2 regions of the Paenibacillus sp. S29 genome follow, and region 2 is predicted to be linked to the other one. Evidence: predicted binding sites of a transcription regulator. Region 2 holds the regulator's gene; the other holds the start of a gene.
What was found. Region 2 encodes Rex, which represses fermentation and respiration genes when NADH is low (regulators of the CRP and FNR family bind a similar motif). Its sites were predicted from a motif close to TTGTGAAATATTTCACAA; they were not measured.
Positions count from the first base shown of each region.

Region 1: ACL9RM_RS02335 (formate/nitrite transporter family protein) is a predicted target of Rex. The motif match lies at 4,023-4,040, and genes of this name have one in related genera.

Region 1 is NZ_JBMOUI010000001.1:499,751-505,959, reverse strand. Features, by position in the region: gene ACL9RM_RS02345 (MFS transporter) at 1-564, opposite strand, end outside; gene ACL9RM_RS02340 (molybdopterin-containing oxidoreductase family protein) at 611-2,743, opposite strand; gene ACL9RM_RS02335 (formate/nitrite transporter family protein) at 3,115-3,948, opposite strand; gene ACL9RM_RS02330 (FAD-dependent oxidoreductase) at 4,336-5,697, opposite strand; gene ACL9RM_RS02325 (glutathione peroxidase) at 6,088-6,209, opposite strand, start outside.
Region 2 is NZ_JBMOUI010000002.1:366,781-372,989, forward strand. Features, by position in the region: gene ACL9RM_RS04750 (tetratricopeptide repeat protein) at 1-272, shown strand, start outside; gene dinG (ATP-dependent DNA helicase DinG) at 428-3,295, shown strand; gene ACL9RM_RS04760 (redox-sensing transcriptional repressor Rex) at 3,340-3,993, shown strand; gene ACL9RM_RS04765 (amidohydrolase) at 3,980-5,281, shown strand; gene ACL9RM_RS04770 (DUF5590 domain-containing protein) at 5,319-5,843, shown strand.

The DNA of each region.
Region 1 (6,209 bases), on a different contig from region 2:
ATCCACCCTGCTTAGATAAGACCAGAAGAACCCGGCAAATACCGCAGAAGTCACTCCGTTCATCACGAAGCTGAGCTGATAGGAAAGGTCAGCCAGAACGCCACTCAATCCCGTACCCACTGCAACCCCAATATTGTTAGCGACATAAATAATATTAAACAGCTCACCACGACGGTCAGCAAAACGAAAACCTACAAAGGCCTGAATCGCAGGCACAGATACGACATTAAAAAAGCCGATAAAGCCCATCATGATGACAAACGCTACCCAATGACCACTGGTAAATGGAAGCGCGAGAAGTCCCAGCGCGTTCATCGCGAGTGAGCCAACAATCAGTTTCTTGGCTCCAATACGGTGATAGAGGGCTCCGCCCAGCACTTGACCAAAAATTCCGCCCAGAGATTGCACTAAAATCGCAATCCCTGCATCTCCCATACTACGGTTTAGCTCGTCAAACACATACATGCTAACCAACGGCCACATCAGGGAACTTCCAGCGGAATTAATCAGACTAGCAACGAGAAACACTTTCACTTCTTTCGGATAAGACTCCAACCATTTCATATCTTTTGTTTCTCCTTTTGCATCTGACACCATAAAAGGCATTATCTCATTGGCGCTTCACATTCACCACCGTTGAGAAGAAAGTAGCCCCCTGTCCCATATCCGACAGTCGATCAGAGGTTAACACATTGGCACGCTGTCTGCGTCCTTTGCCTTCCCACCATAATCCCTGACTAATCACTGTACCGGGCAGCATTAGATCGGTGACTTTCGCTTTCAGCTCATACGTCCCCCGATCATTCCATACGGTAACCGGGTCCCCATCCGCGATGTCCCTTGTCTGAGCATCCTCCGGGTGAATTTGTAGCAAGGGCTCCCGCTCCAGTCGCTGATGCTTGGGCAAGTTAGCGAAAGTAGAATTCAGAAAATTATGGTTTGGCGGTGAAATAAACATTAATGGATACCGCTCGTCCGCTTGCGGTCGATGCTCTCCGTCGTACCCTTCAATCAGCGGCACATAAGAAGGCATCGCGGGCAGACCTGCTTGTTTCATTTTTTCCGAATACAACTCAATCTTGCCTGAAGGCGTGGTTAAACGATCCAAATAAGTAGCCTTTGGCGTCATATCGAGCTTTACAAAAGGTGACTTCTTTAAGGCTTCCAAAGTTACACCGTTGAGATAAGGGTTCGTTGAATTATCAAGCGCGCCCACTATCATGTCCTCTTCACTTTCCGTAAAGGCAGCTTCGTCAAAGCCCATAGCCCGTCCAAGCAGGCTAAATAGCTCATAATTGCTTTTGCTTTCCCCGAGTGGAGCAATGACGGGTTCCTGCATCTGAACATAGTGATGCCAGTAGGATTTATATAGGTCTGTACCTTCAAAGGAAGACGCTGCAGGCAGCACAATATCGGCATAACGGGCCGTATCCGTAAGAAACAGGTCATGAACGACTGTGAACAAATCCTCTCGTCCGAATCCTTCAGTCACCCGTTCCGAATCGGGGGCTACAACTACCGGGTTACTGCAGTATACGAATAACGCCTTAATCGGCTGTTCCTTCTGTAGCAGCGCTTCTCCGATCCGATTCATGTTGATCACCCGTGCATCCGGATTCTGTCGCAGATCAGGACGCGCCAGATTGGCGCCGTTAAACTTGCCATAAGCGCCATTAGAGCGTGACGCTCCCCCGCCGTGCTTCAGCCATTGTCCAGTGAGCGCAGGCAAGCATGTAACCGCACGTACGTTCATACCGCCATTATCATGATGCTGAAGCCCATTGCCGATATTGATATACGCTGCTCGCGCAGTTCCGTACATTTCCGCCAAACGGATGATATCCGCTTCCGGTACGCCGGTAATCCGCGAAACTCGCTCTGGTGTATATGTCTTAACATGCTCGCGCAGTTCCTCATGGCCTACCGTGTAGCGATGTAAAAACTCGTCGTCCGTCAGTCCCTGAGCGAACAGCACATTCATAACACCCAGCGCGAGCGCCGTATCCGTCCCCGGATATAACGGAATGAACCAATCCGCCCATTGCGCCGTCCGGTTGCGATGAACGTCAATAACGACCACCTTAGCACCTTTTTTACGTGCTTTCTCAGCCAAAACGACCTGATGCATGTTCGTGCTAATGACATTTCCACCCCACACAATAATGAGGTCTGCATCCTCCGTGTCCTCCGGGCTGGTGCCGCCCTTAAAACCCATAACGGACGCCCAGCCTTCATTCCCTGCCACGCTACATATCGTCTGATCCAGTTGGCTTGAACCCAGCGCATTAAAAAATCGGCGGTCCATTCCATCCACACTCAATACGCCCATATTGCCATAAAAGCTGTAGGGAAGAATAGATTCCGGTCCGTCCATACGTATCAGCTCCTTGAACCGACCTGTAATGGTATCGACTGCCTCCTCCCAGCTAATACGTTCAAATTTCCCTTCTCCTTTGGGGCCTATACGTTTCAACGGATAGAGCACCCGATCAGGATCATATACCCGCTCCGTCATATTGCGAACTTTGTTACAAATAGCCCCTTTGGTAATAGGATGATCCGGGTTCCCAGTCACCTTGACTATCTTTCCATTTTCCTTGTGAAGTAGGAGCCCACACGTATCCGGGCAATCTAACGGGCATACAGCTGGAAAAATACCGTCCTGCTGCTCCGTCATCCGCTGCCCCATTTGTAAGTCTTGTTGAAGCGTGGCCTCAGGAGGCGCGCTATTACGATGATCCATAGTGTTGATGCTCCTTTCCGTTACCGTTTCCAAAAATTACACTGATCTTATCATATCCACAGCTTTGGCCTATGGCAAGAGAAGGATTTTCCCACACAGCCGCTCTCCAAAATATTAAAAAATCCGTCTGCTGCATAGAGCAAAACGGATTTTTTTAGAATCATAATTTTTTTCAACATCCTGTTTCATCATATCTTACCGAGGGTAAAAGAGATCAAGGCATTATGGGACGAGAGCACACTCATCCTCCATGCCAAATCATGGACCACTCCCAAAAAAATCCGCCATGACAGGTTTCGTTCCCCCGGGCCTGTCATGGCGGATTTGCTTTGTTCATTGCTGTTTAAAGTACCGTAATTAAGCAGGACCACTCAACGGATTTGATGTGCAACCGAAGAAGTAGTTGGAGATTCATTCGCTGGAAGTGCGTTGGTTTGAGGCTTTTTCAAATAGGCCAACCAGTAGGCTCCAGCCACAAACAGGCTACCTCCTACCAAATTCCCCAGCCAGACCGGAATGAAGTTCATAACATAATCTGCCCACGAAAAGTGGCCTGCAAAAATAGCCGCCGGAATGAGAAACATATTGGCAACAACGTGCTGAAATCCAATAGCGACAAAGGCCATTGTTGGAAACCAAATGCCCATAATTTTGCCACCGATAGAGTCTGTGCTATATGCCAGCCATACAGCCAGTGCTACGAGCCAGTTACATCCTATACCCGATATAAAAGACTGCAAAAAGCTTTCATGTAGCTTATGTCCTGCCATATCCACCACTTTGTCCAGATAAGGGCCCGTTTCTGTCAAACCCAGCACATGCCCAAAGAAAAATGCAACGAATAACGCACCTGCAAAATTACTGAGCGTAATAATCGCCAAGTTACGAAGCAAGGCTCCTGTCTTAATCCGTCCTGCCCATCTCGCCAAAGGGACCGCCATCATATTGCCGGTCAGCAATTCTCCGCCGGCGATCAAAACTAATACCAGACCTACGGGGAACACCGCAGCTCCAATAAAGGTGGCAATGCTTCCCCATTCTTTAGGCGCACTTGCAATAACACGTATATCCAGCAAAAAACCGAGTGCAATAAATGCACCTGCCAAAAATCCCAGTACCACCGCCACAGTCCACGGGTTGTTCGCCTTGGCCACTCCTGTTTCCACCGTCTTTTCAGCAATTTGCCCCGGTTTATAGCTCGCCATATGTCCCCGCTCCTTTAATATCTTTTTACTAAAATATTCTTCTTTCATATTTTATTTAAAATCAGTGATTATGTTTGTGAAAAAAATCACTTTCTCAACTATAAAAAAAACAGCCCTTGGAAAAAGGACTGTCTTTCTGTATTATTACATCTACTGCGCTACTACGCGCTTTACATTTAGTTGTATTCTTCCTTTTCAACTGCTCTCAAGAACCAAATAACTCCACCGAGGCCTACCAGGGCCACGACTACAAGAAAAAGGATATAAAACAAATCCATAAGCTACTTACCCCCTAATCCTTATGCTACTCTATATTGTACTATAAGGATTCGTCCGTACGTCTCAGATTGTTGACAAACTTATGAACAATGTCACAGACAAATCTAATTATACAGTAACTGGGTTCCGTTCGGATATTGTAGGCAATGCTTGCAAGCCTGCTGCATTCAGGAAATTCCAAGGCTTGTTATAATGCGGCTGGAAGAAGAAATCGACAAAGGCCAACTGGTCAATGGTCATATGATTTTGAATGGCTACGGATAGTGTGTTAATGGATTGCGTCAAATCCACCTTCGACATAATTTGAGCCCCCAAAATTCTTCGTGTCTCCTGCTCATATACCACTTTCAGTAATACCTTTTCGGAGGTTGGCATAAATTCAGGCCGGTAGCTGTCCTCAATGGTTACAGCTTCTACAGTCATGCCTTCGTCCGTTGCCGCCGCTTCCGTCAAGCCTGTTCCTGCGATATTGTCTTCGTAAATTTTGATACCCGAAGTTCCTTGGGTTCCCATGTAGGCAATCGTTGGTTGTACCAGATTACGTGCTACCAGCGTACCCATACGAACTGCGTTGGTTGCCAAAGGGATATAAGCCGTTTTACCTGTCGGATTATAGCGGATTGCACAACTATCACCTGCTGCAAACACGTCCGGGCAGCTACTTTGCATATAGTTATCCACAATGATCGCACCGTTAGGCAACATATCTACCTGACCTTTGAGCAGATCCGTTTGAGGTCGGAAACCGATGCAGAGAATAACAAGCTCTGTTTCATATTCTCCTTTAGAGGTCACGACTTTACTCACCTTACCGTTCGTACCCTCAAAACGACTCACCGTTTCGCCAAGTACCAGCTTAATGCCATGTTCCTTCAGGGAACTTTCAATCCGGTCTGTATACTCATGGTCCAAATACTTATTCAATATACGATCAGCACTGTCGATCAGCGTTACGTTTTTACCGTTCATTTGGAAAGCTTCTACCAGTTCAACACCAATGTATCCAGCCCCGACGACTGTAATGTTCTGTACGTGCTGGGCTTTCTCAATGATATCATTGGAATGATTATAGTTTTTACAGAGCAAAATATGATCAAGTTCAATGCCCTCCAGCTTTGGAATAATGGGCCATGATCCTGTGGTCACAATCAATTTATCAAATGTGTCTGTAAATTCTTCACCTGTTTGGAGATTACGTGCATGCAGCGTCTTGCCTGCCGTATCCACACTCGTTACCTCGTGAAGCATCTTGGTCACTACACCCAAGTCAGACAGTTGATCTGGAGACGAATAAAACAGGCCGTGTGGATCTTTAACGACACCACCTACATACAGGGCAATACCACAAGATAAAAATGAAATATTATCATTACGCTCGTAAACGGTAATTTCTGCATCTGGATAACATTTAGCTGTGTTGACGATAGCTGCCGTGCCTGCGTGTGTACATCCGATAACTGCTACTTTCATGTAAAATTCCTCCTTGGTGTGTGGGCATAAAATGTATAATAATTGTGAATAGTTTCACGTAAACAGCTCGTTTGCGTTTGTGATTTATTTCACTTCATGCGCTTATTATAGTGTGATATTTTTCACATTACAATAGCTTTTCGTGATATTCACAATTTGTCCACATTTAAAAAAGAAAGGATATACAAAATCAACGGTTTGCTGAAATATTTTTTTGCTCCATTCAGTTTTCCCTGTAAGCCCCCTGATTATGCCCTTGGAATCGACTTTCACATGATGCGCCCCCCTTAAACAAATGCACATGTAGAGAACAAAAAAAGGTCCGTTTCCCGGAGACACGCAGGAAATCAGACCTTTTTAAACATATACTTTGGAGTTAAGGCAAAGCTACTATAACAATTGCTCAATGGCTGCTTTCATCGCTTCTGGTGACTCCTTCGGTTCAAAACGACCCACAGGTACACCTTCACGATTCACAATGAATTTCGTGAAATTCCACTGAATTGTTCCAT
Region 2 (6,209 bases):
TGGCCTATTTTCAACTAGATGATCCAGCAGAGGCTGTATGCCATTTTCAGAAGGTGCTGGACCTGACTGAGCAGGCAGGACTGAAGGCGGTCATCTATAATGCGCTAGGCTGTCTGTTGGCAAAGCAGGCTGACGTAGAGGAGGCGCAAAAATGTTTTGCTCTCGCACATCAGTTCGATCCTGCGTTACCCGAGCCGCTGCACAATATGGAAGCCTGTCTGTCCGGTACCGAAAAGCTTCGATACGACAGCTCCATGATGACCTGGATGTAGTTGTCAGACACCGAGCAAGACGATGCATGCCCACCTCTCAGGCGGCGTGTGCATCGTCTTTTTTGGCTGTCTTAATTTCCAAACAGGCGATCTTCTGCTATGCTAATATACAGAGTTATTATTTTTGTAAGTGTCATAAGAAAGGATTAGCCCGAATGAAATTTGCGGTATTGGATTTTGAAACGACAGGCACCCAGTCCGCGGATGACATCATTCAAGTCGGACTTGCAATTATAGATCATGATAACAGCATTTCCCGTGTTTACGGCTCTTATGTAAACCCTGGCAGATCTATTCCCCCTTTTATCACCGGATTGACCGGAATTACAGACGATGACGTCAAGGATGCTCCTGCACTTGAAGAAATGATGATGGAGCTCGTGCCTATGCTGGACGATGTTGTACTGGTCGGTCATAATGTGGCGTTTGATTTTAATTTTTTGCAAAACGCTCTGGATCGGTGCGGTTATTTGCCGTTTAGCGGAAGAATCTTGGATACAATGGATTTTCTGAAAATTATGTTTCCATCGCTATCTTCGTATCAGTTGGGTTTTGTGTCTTCTGAGTTTGGGCTGGCGCATGATCGCCCTCACCAAGCAGACAGCGACGCGTTGGCTACGGCTGAGGTGTTTTTAAAGTGTCTGGGTGAGCTTCAAGCATTACCTTTGATAACGATACAGCGGCTTAGCGATTTGTTTGCAGAGGAAGACAGTGACCTTGGATGGTTTCTTGATGGGGTGCGTGAAGAGAAAGAGCTTGATCCTATTCAGGATCTGGAGGGACATCAGTTTTTTCGTCAGCTTGCGCTAAAAGTGGAAGATTGGACGGAGCTAGCTGCTCCGCGTAGAGAAGATGACCCGAATCCACTGTCAGGTGTTTCCTTTGAGGAGTACATGGATGATGTGCGGGACAATTTGCGTTCATCCTTGAGCCAATATGAGGAGCGCGAGGCGCAGATACAGATGATTGAGGGTGTAAATCAGGCACTGAGTGAAGACAAGCACCTACTGATCGAAGCAGGTACAGGAACAGGGAAGTCCCTCGGCTATTTGCTCCCATCGCTGTATCACAGTGTGAAAAAAGGACAGAGAGTTATGGTAAGTACACATACGATCAACCTGCAGGAGCAATTACGCGAGCGCGACATTCCGATGCTGACCAAGGTGATTCCGTTTCCGTTCCGGGCTGCTATTTTCAAGGGTCGGGGACATTATTTGTGTCTGCGTAAGTTTGAACATAAAATAAACAGAAGAGACTTCGCGACACCGAAGGAAGATTTAATTACAGCTGCTCAGATGATCGTCTGGTTGACACTAACAGAAACCGGTGATGATGAAGAACTGAATCTGAGCAACCGTGGTGGAGATTTCTGGGAAACGGTGGCGAGTGATTCAGAGTCCTGTCTTGGTCGTTCTTGCCCATGGTTCCGCAAATGCTATTATCATCGTGCACGCCATGAAGCAGGGATAGCGGATGTTGTTATTACGAATCACTCTAAGTTGTTTACAGACGTCAAAGCTAGTCACCAGTTGTTGCCGAGCTATGAACATCTGGTGATTGATGAAGCCCATCACCTGGAGGAAGTAGCTGGTAAGCACCTAGGTATGCATATGAAATATTTCACACTCGTGCATACACTGACGCGACTGTTCAAAGACAGCAAGAATGGACAACTGCCTTCACTTCGTCAACAGTTGGCGAAATCGGGGCACGAGAAGTCGACGGATTGGGCCTCAACCATCGATCAGATGTATCCGCTCGTGTTAGAGGTTAAGGAAACTTGGGACCTGCTAAGCGACAAGCTGTTTGGCATGTTGCCAGAACGAAGCGATGCGACACCGGGTGAAACAGGACAGTTTTCTTCCCGTCTCAAACCTTCAGCCAAGCCTGCAAAGTGGGATCAGGCGGGGGCTTTGGAAAATCAGCTATATGTAACGATGAGTGAAATTTTGCGCAAGGGCGACAAGCTGATGCTGGACGTCAAGGAAGAACATGACGATTATGCGGCGGATAGCCTTATTACAGATATCACGGGTCTGCTCAAGGATCTGGCGGGGATTCGAGAAAATTTGCGCTTTTTTATGCGACTCGATGATGAAACAACCGTATACTGGCTCGAAGCGAGTGGGCAATTCCGCAGTAAATCATTACAATTTTATGCGGTGCCCGTCGATGTGAGCCGCCAGTTGAAAGAAATGTTTTTTGACAAAAAAAGAAGCATTATTCTGACGTCTGCTACCTTATCGGTAGATAAGTCGTTTCAGTACATGATCGATCAGCTCGGCTTGCAGGAAGCCGCAGATCAAGAGCGGCTGATGACTTCGCAGCTCCCGTCACCCTTTAATTACAGGGATCAGGTGTTGCTGGTCATTCCACGGGATTTCCCAAGCGTGAAGGGCAGTGTAGGAGATGCACACTTTGTAGATATGCTCGTTAGCTCTCTAGGAGCGACTGCTCAGGCGACGCGGGGGAGAATGCTCGTTCTGTTTACTTCCTATCGGATGCTCCGGCAAGTGTATGAGCCGCTTAAAGAGGCCTTAGCATCCAGCGAAATTACTGTGCTGGGACAAGGTGTGGACAGTGGGAGTCGCAGCAAGTTAACCCGCCGTTTTCAGGAAGCCAAAGCTTCTGTATTGCTGGGAACCAGCAGCTTCTGGGAAGGCGTCGATATTCCGGGGAAGGCTCTGACTTGTCTGGCCATTGTTCGCTTGCCATTTCAACCGCCGAATCACCCGTTGCTGGAGGCAAAAAGCGAGCTGCTCCAGCAGCAGAAGAAGAATCCATTTATGAAGCTGTCTGTACCACAAGCGGTCATTCGCTTCAAACAGGGATTTGGTCGGTTGGTTCGTACAGCGAGCGACCACGGGGTCGTTATCGTTTACGATACGCGTGTGATCGAATCCTATTACGGAAAGCACTTTTTGTACTCGTTACCGGGACCAAAAATGGAGCATATGCCATCGGAGCAAATGGTGCCCCGCATCGCCGAATGGCTCCAATCCGCCCCGGAGACCGAGGCATAACGGACGGACACTAAGTATGTTCGTTACAATTAGGGGGAGCAAGTATGAAATCAGATAAAATTTCAGAGGCTGTCGTACGGAGGTTACCCGTATATTTACGTTATCTGAATGCACTTCACAAACGGGAGGTGGCTACGGTCTCTTCTCAAGAGTTGGGACAGAGGCTAGATTTGAACCCGGCCCAAATCCGTAAAGATCTCGCCTATTTTGGAGATTTTGGTCGGAAGGGTATCGGTTATGATGTTTCTTATCTAATTGAGAAAATACGCCATATCCTGAAAATCGATCAGCAAATTAATGTAGTATTGGTCGGAGCAGGTAATCTGGGGCAAGCCCTTTCGAATTATAACGCTTATTTAAAAGACAATATGAAGATTGTAGCGGTATTTGATGCGTTTCCGGATAAGGTAGGGACCAAGATCAATACATTGGTCGTGCAACCGATGGATGAACTGGAAGCGACTGTGAGAGAAAAAAACATTCGAATCGGGATTATTACCGTACCTGATTTTGAAGCACAGCACGTGGCTGACAGGCTTATTGAGAGCGGAATTGGAGCGATCCTGAACTTTGCACCGACTACTCTCAAGGCACCGGCCAACATTCGGATTCATGCCACAGACTTTACAACTGATTTGCTTAGCCTCGCTTATTATTTGGAGGACGGAAAGGAAGAAACACAATATGACAGTGAATAAATGGATGATTAAAAACGGCTCTTTTGCCGTAAATGGACCAGAAGCTGGGGTAATCCATGGTTTTATGATTGTGGAAGATAGCCGCATTACTTACATTGGCGAGACTTTGCCTTCGGGTGAGGAAGAGACGGAAGCGATCGATGGTAAGGGGCTTTTATTTTTACCTGGTCTGATTAATACTCATGGTCATGCGGCGATGTCTCTGCTGCGTGGGCATGGAGATGACTTGGCACTTCAAGTATGGCTTCAGGAAAAAATGTGGCCTATGGAAGCCAAGTTTACATCTACGGACGTGTACTGGGGTACGTCGTTGTCTGTGCTGGAAATGCTGAAAGGTGGAACAACGACCTTCCTGGACATGTACGATCATATGGATGAGGTGGCTCGTGTGGCTGAAGAGTCAGGTATTCGTGCAAGTCTGATGCGTGGAGCAATTGGACTATGTTCGGAGGAAGAACAGCGAATCAAGCTGGCTGAGGCCGTAACTTTTGCGCGTAACTGGCATGGTAAAGCAGACGGGCGTATTACAACGATGATGTCACCGCATGCGCCATACACCTGTCCACCTGCGTTTATTGAAAAATTCGTACAAGCTGCGCATGATCTGGATTTGCCGCTGCATACGCACATGTCTGAGACGATCGCCGAAGTGGAGCAAAACGTACGTGACTACGGTTTGCGTCCAGTTGCACACTTGGATAAGTTTGGCTTTTTCTCCCGTCCTTCGCTTGTTGCCCATGGCGTTCATTTGAATGACGAAGAAATAGCTTTACTGGCTGAACGTGGTGTAGCGGTTTCGCACAACCCAGGTAGCAACTTGAAGCTGGCAAGTGGTGTGGCAAGAGTGCCTGAATTGCTGCGTGCAGGGGTTACCGTTTCTCTCGGAACGGATGGTCCTGCCAGTAATAATAACCTGGATATGTTCGAGGAAATGCGTCTGGCAGCACTTATTCACAAGGGTGTATCTGGTGACCCTACGGCAGTTCCTGCGAGTGAAGCGCTGCGTCTGGCAACAGAATACGGTGCAAAGTCAATTGGTTTAAAAGAAGTAGGAGCGTTGGCAGCAGGCAACAAGGCTGACTTTATCGCGCTGGATCTGAATCAGGCACATTTCTTGCCGCGTACAGATCTTATTTCCCATGCGGTATACTCAGCAAGCGCCAAAGACGTGGTTCACGTATGGGTAGACGGTCGTCAGGTTGTGAAAAACGGCGAATGCCTGACTATGGACGAGGAACGCATCAAACATGAGGCACAAGCCGCCTTTGAAGGGCTGCTGTCGCGCTAATTCAGGTGTCACATCCCCTTAGAGAGGAAGCACGGGTTTGAAAAATAAGAAAAAGTGGATAGCGGTCGCCATTTTGGCCGTAATACTGATCCTGGTCAGCATTTTCTGGTATTATTCCTATGTTACTCAAGACCAGGTGGCTGAGAAAAATGCCGCTATCATTAAGGCCAAGCAATCAGGTGGTCTGGTTAGCACGACTCAAACATGGAAGTCTGTGTGGGATCAGGTATATTGGGTGGTTCAAGGGAAAAATGCACAGAATGAAAATATAATGGTGTGGGTTCCTTTTCAAAAAGTGGAAGGACAACCTAACGTACCTGCCGCAGATAATAGCGGTGTTCACACCGAACTGCTGAAGAATGGAGTCGATGAGCAAAAAATGACGGCAATAATTCAGCAGCAGCTTCCAGGTGTAAAAATTGTAAGGCTTCAGCCGAGTGTGTTCAATGGCGAATATGTGTGGCAGTTGTTTTACGATGATGGAAGTCATCATTACTACAGCTTTTATCGTTTCTCAGATGGGGTAGCGACGGGTGTAAAATATACTTTGCCCAATAACTAGCTGGTTGAGGATTAGCAGATGTGGAATGAATGACTAGTAAATAATTGAAAGCTTAAGAAAAAGACGTAAATGCGATGAAATTCGTATTTACGTCTTTTAGTCTTGCTATGCCGTATAATGGGCTGAAAACCAGTGAAGCATCTTTACCTATCCATCTTCTCTCCTAGGGCAAATTCATCTTTATGGCGGACAGTACGGAGTGGAGGATTTGAATCTGGAGAAGCGGAGCGTTCGCCTTGCCGCCGGATTTTCTCCGTAAGAATATAATCGAGAAAAATCGGGTGGCAACAGCGATCGTAAGATCAAATCCTACGCTCAGCGTCTCGCCTCCACCTTAACCAAAGATTTTGCCTCATCACAACTCCT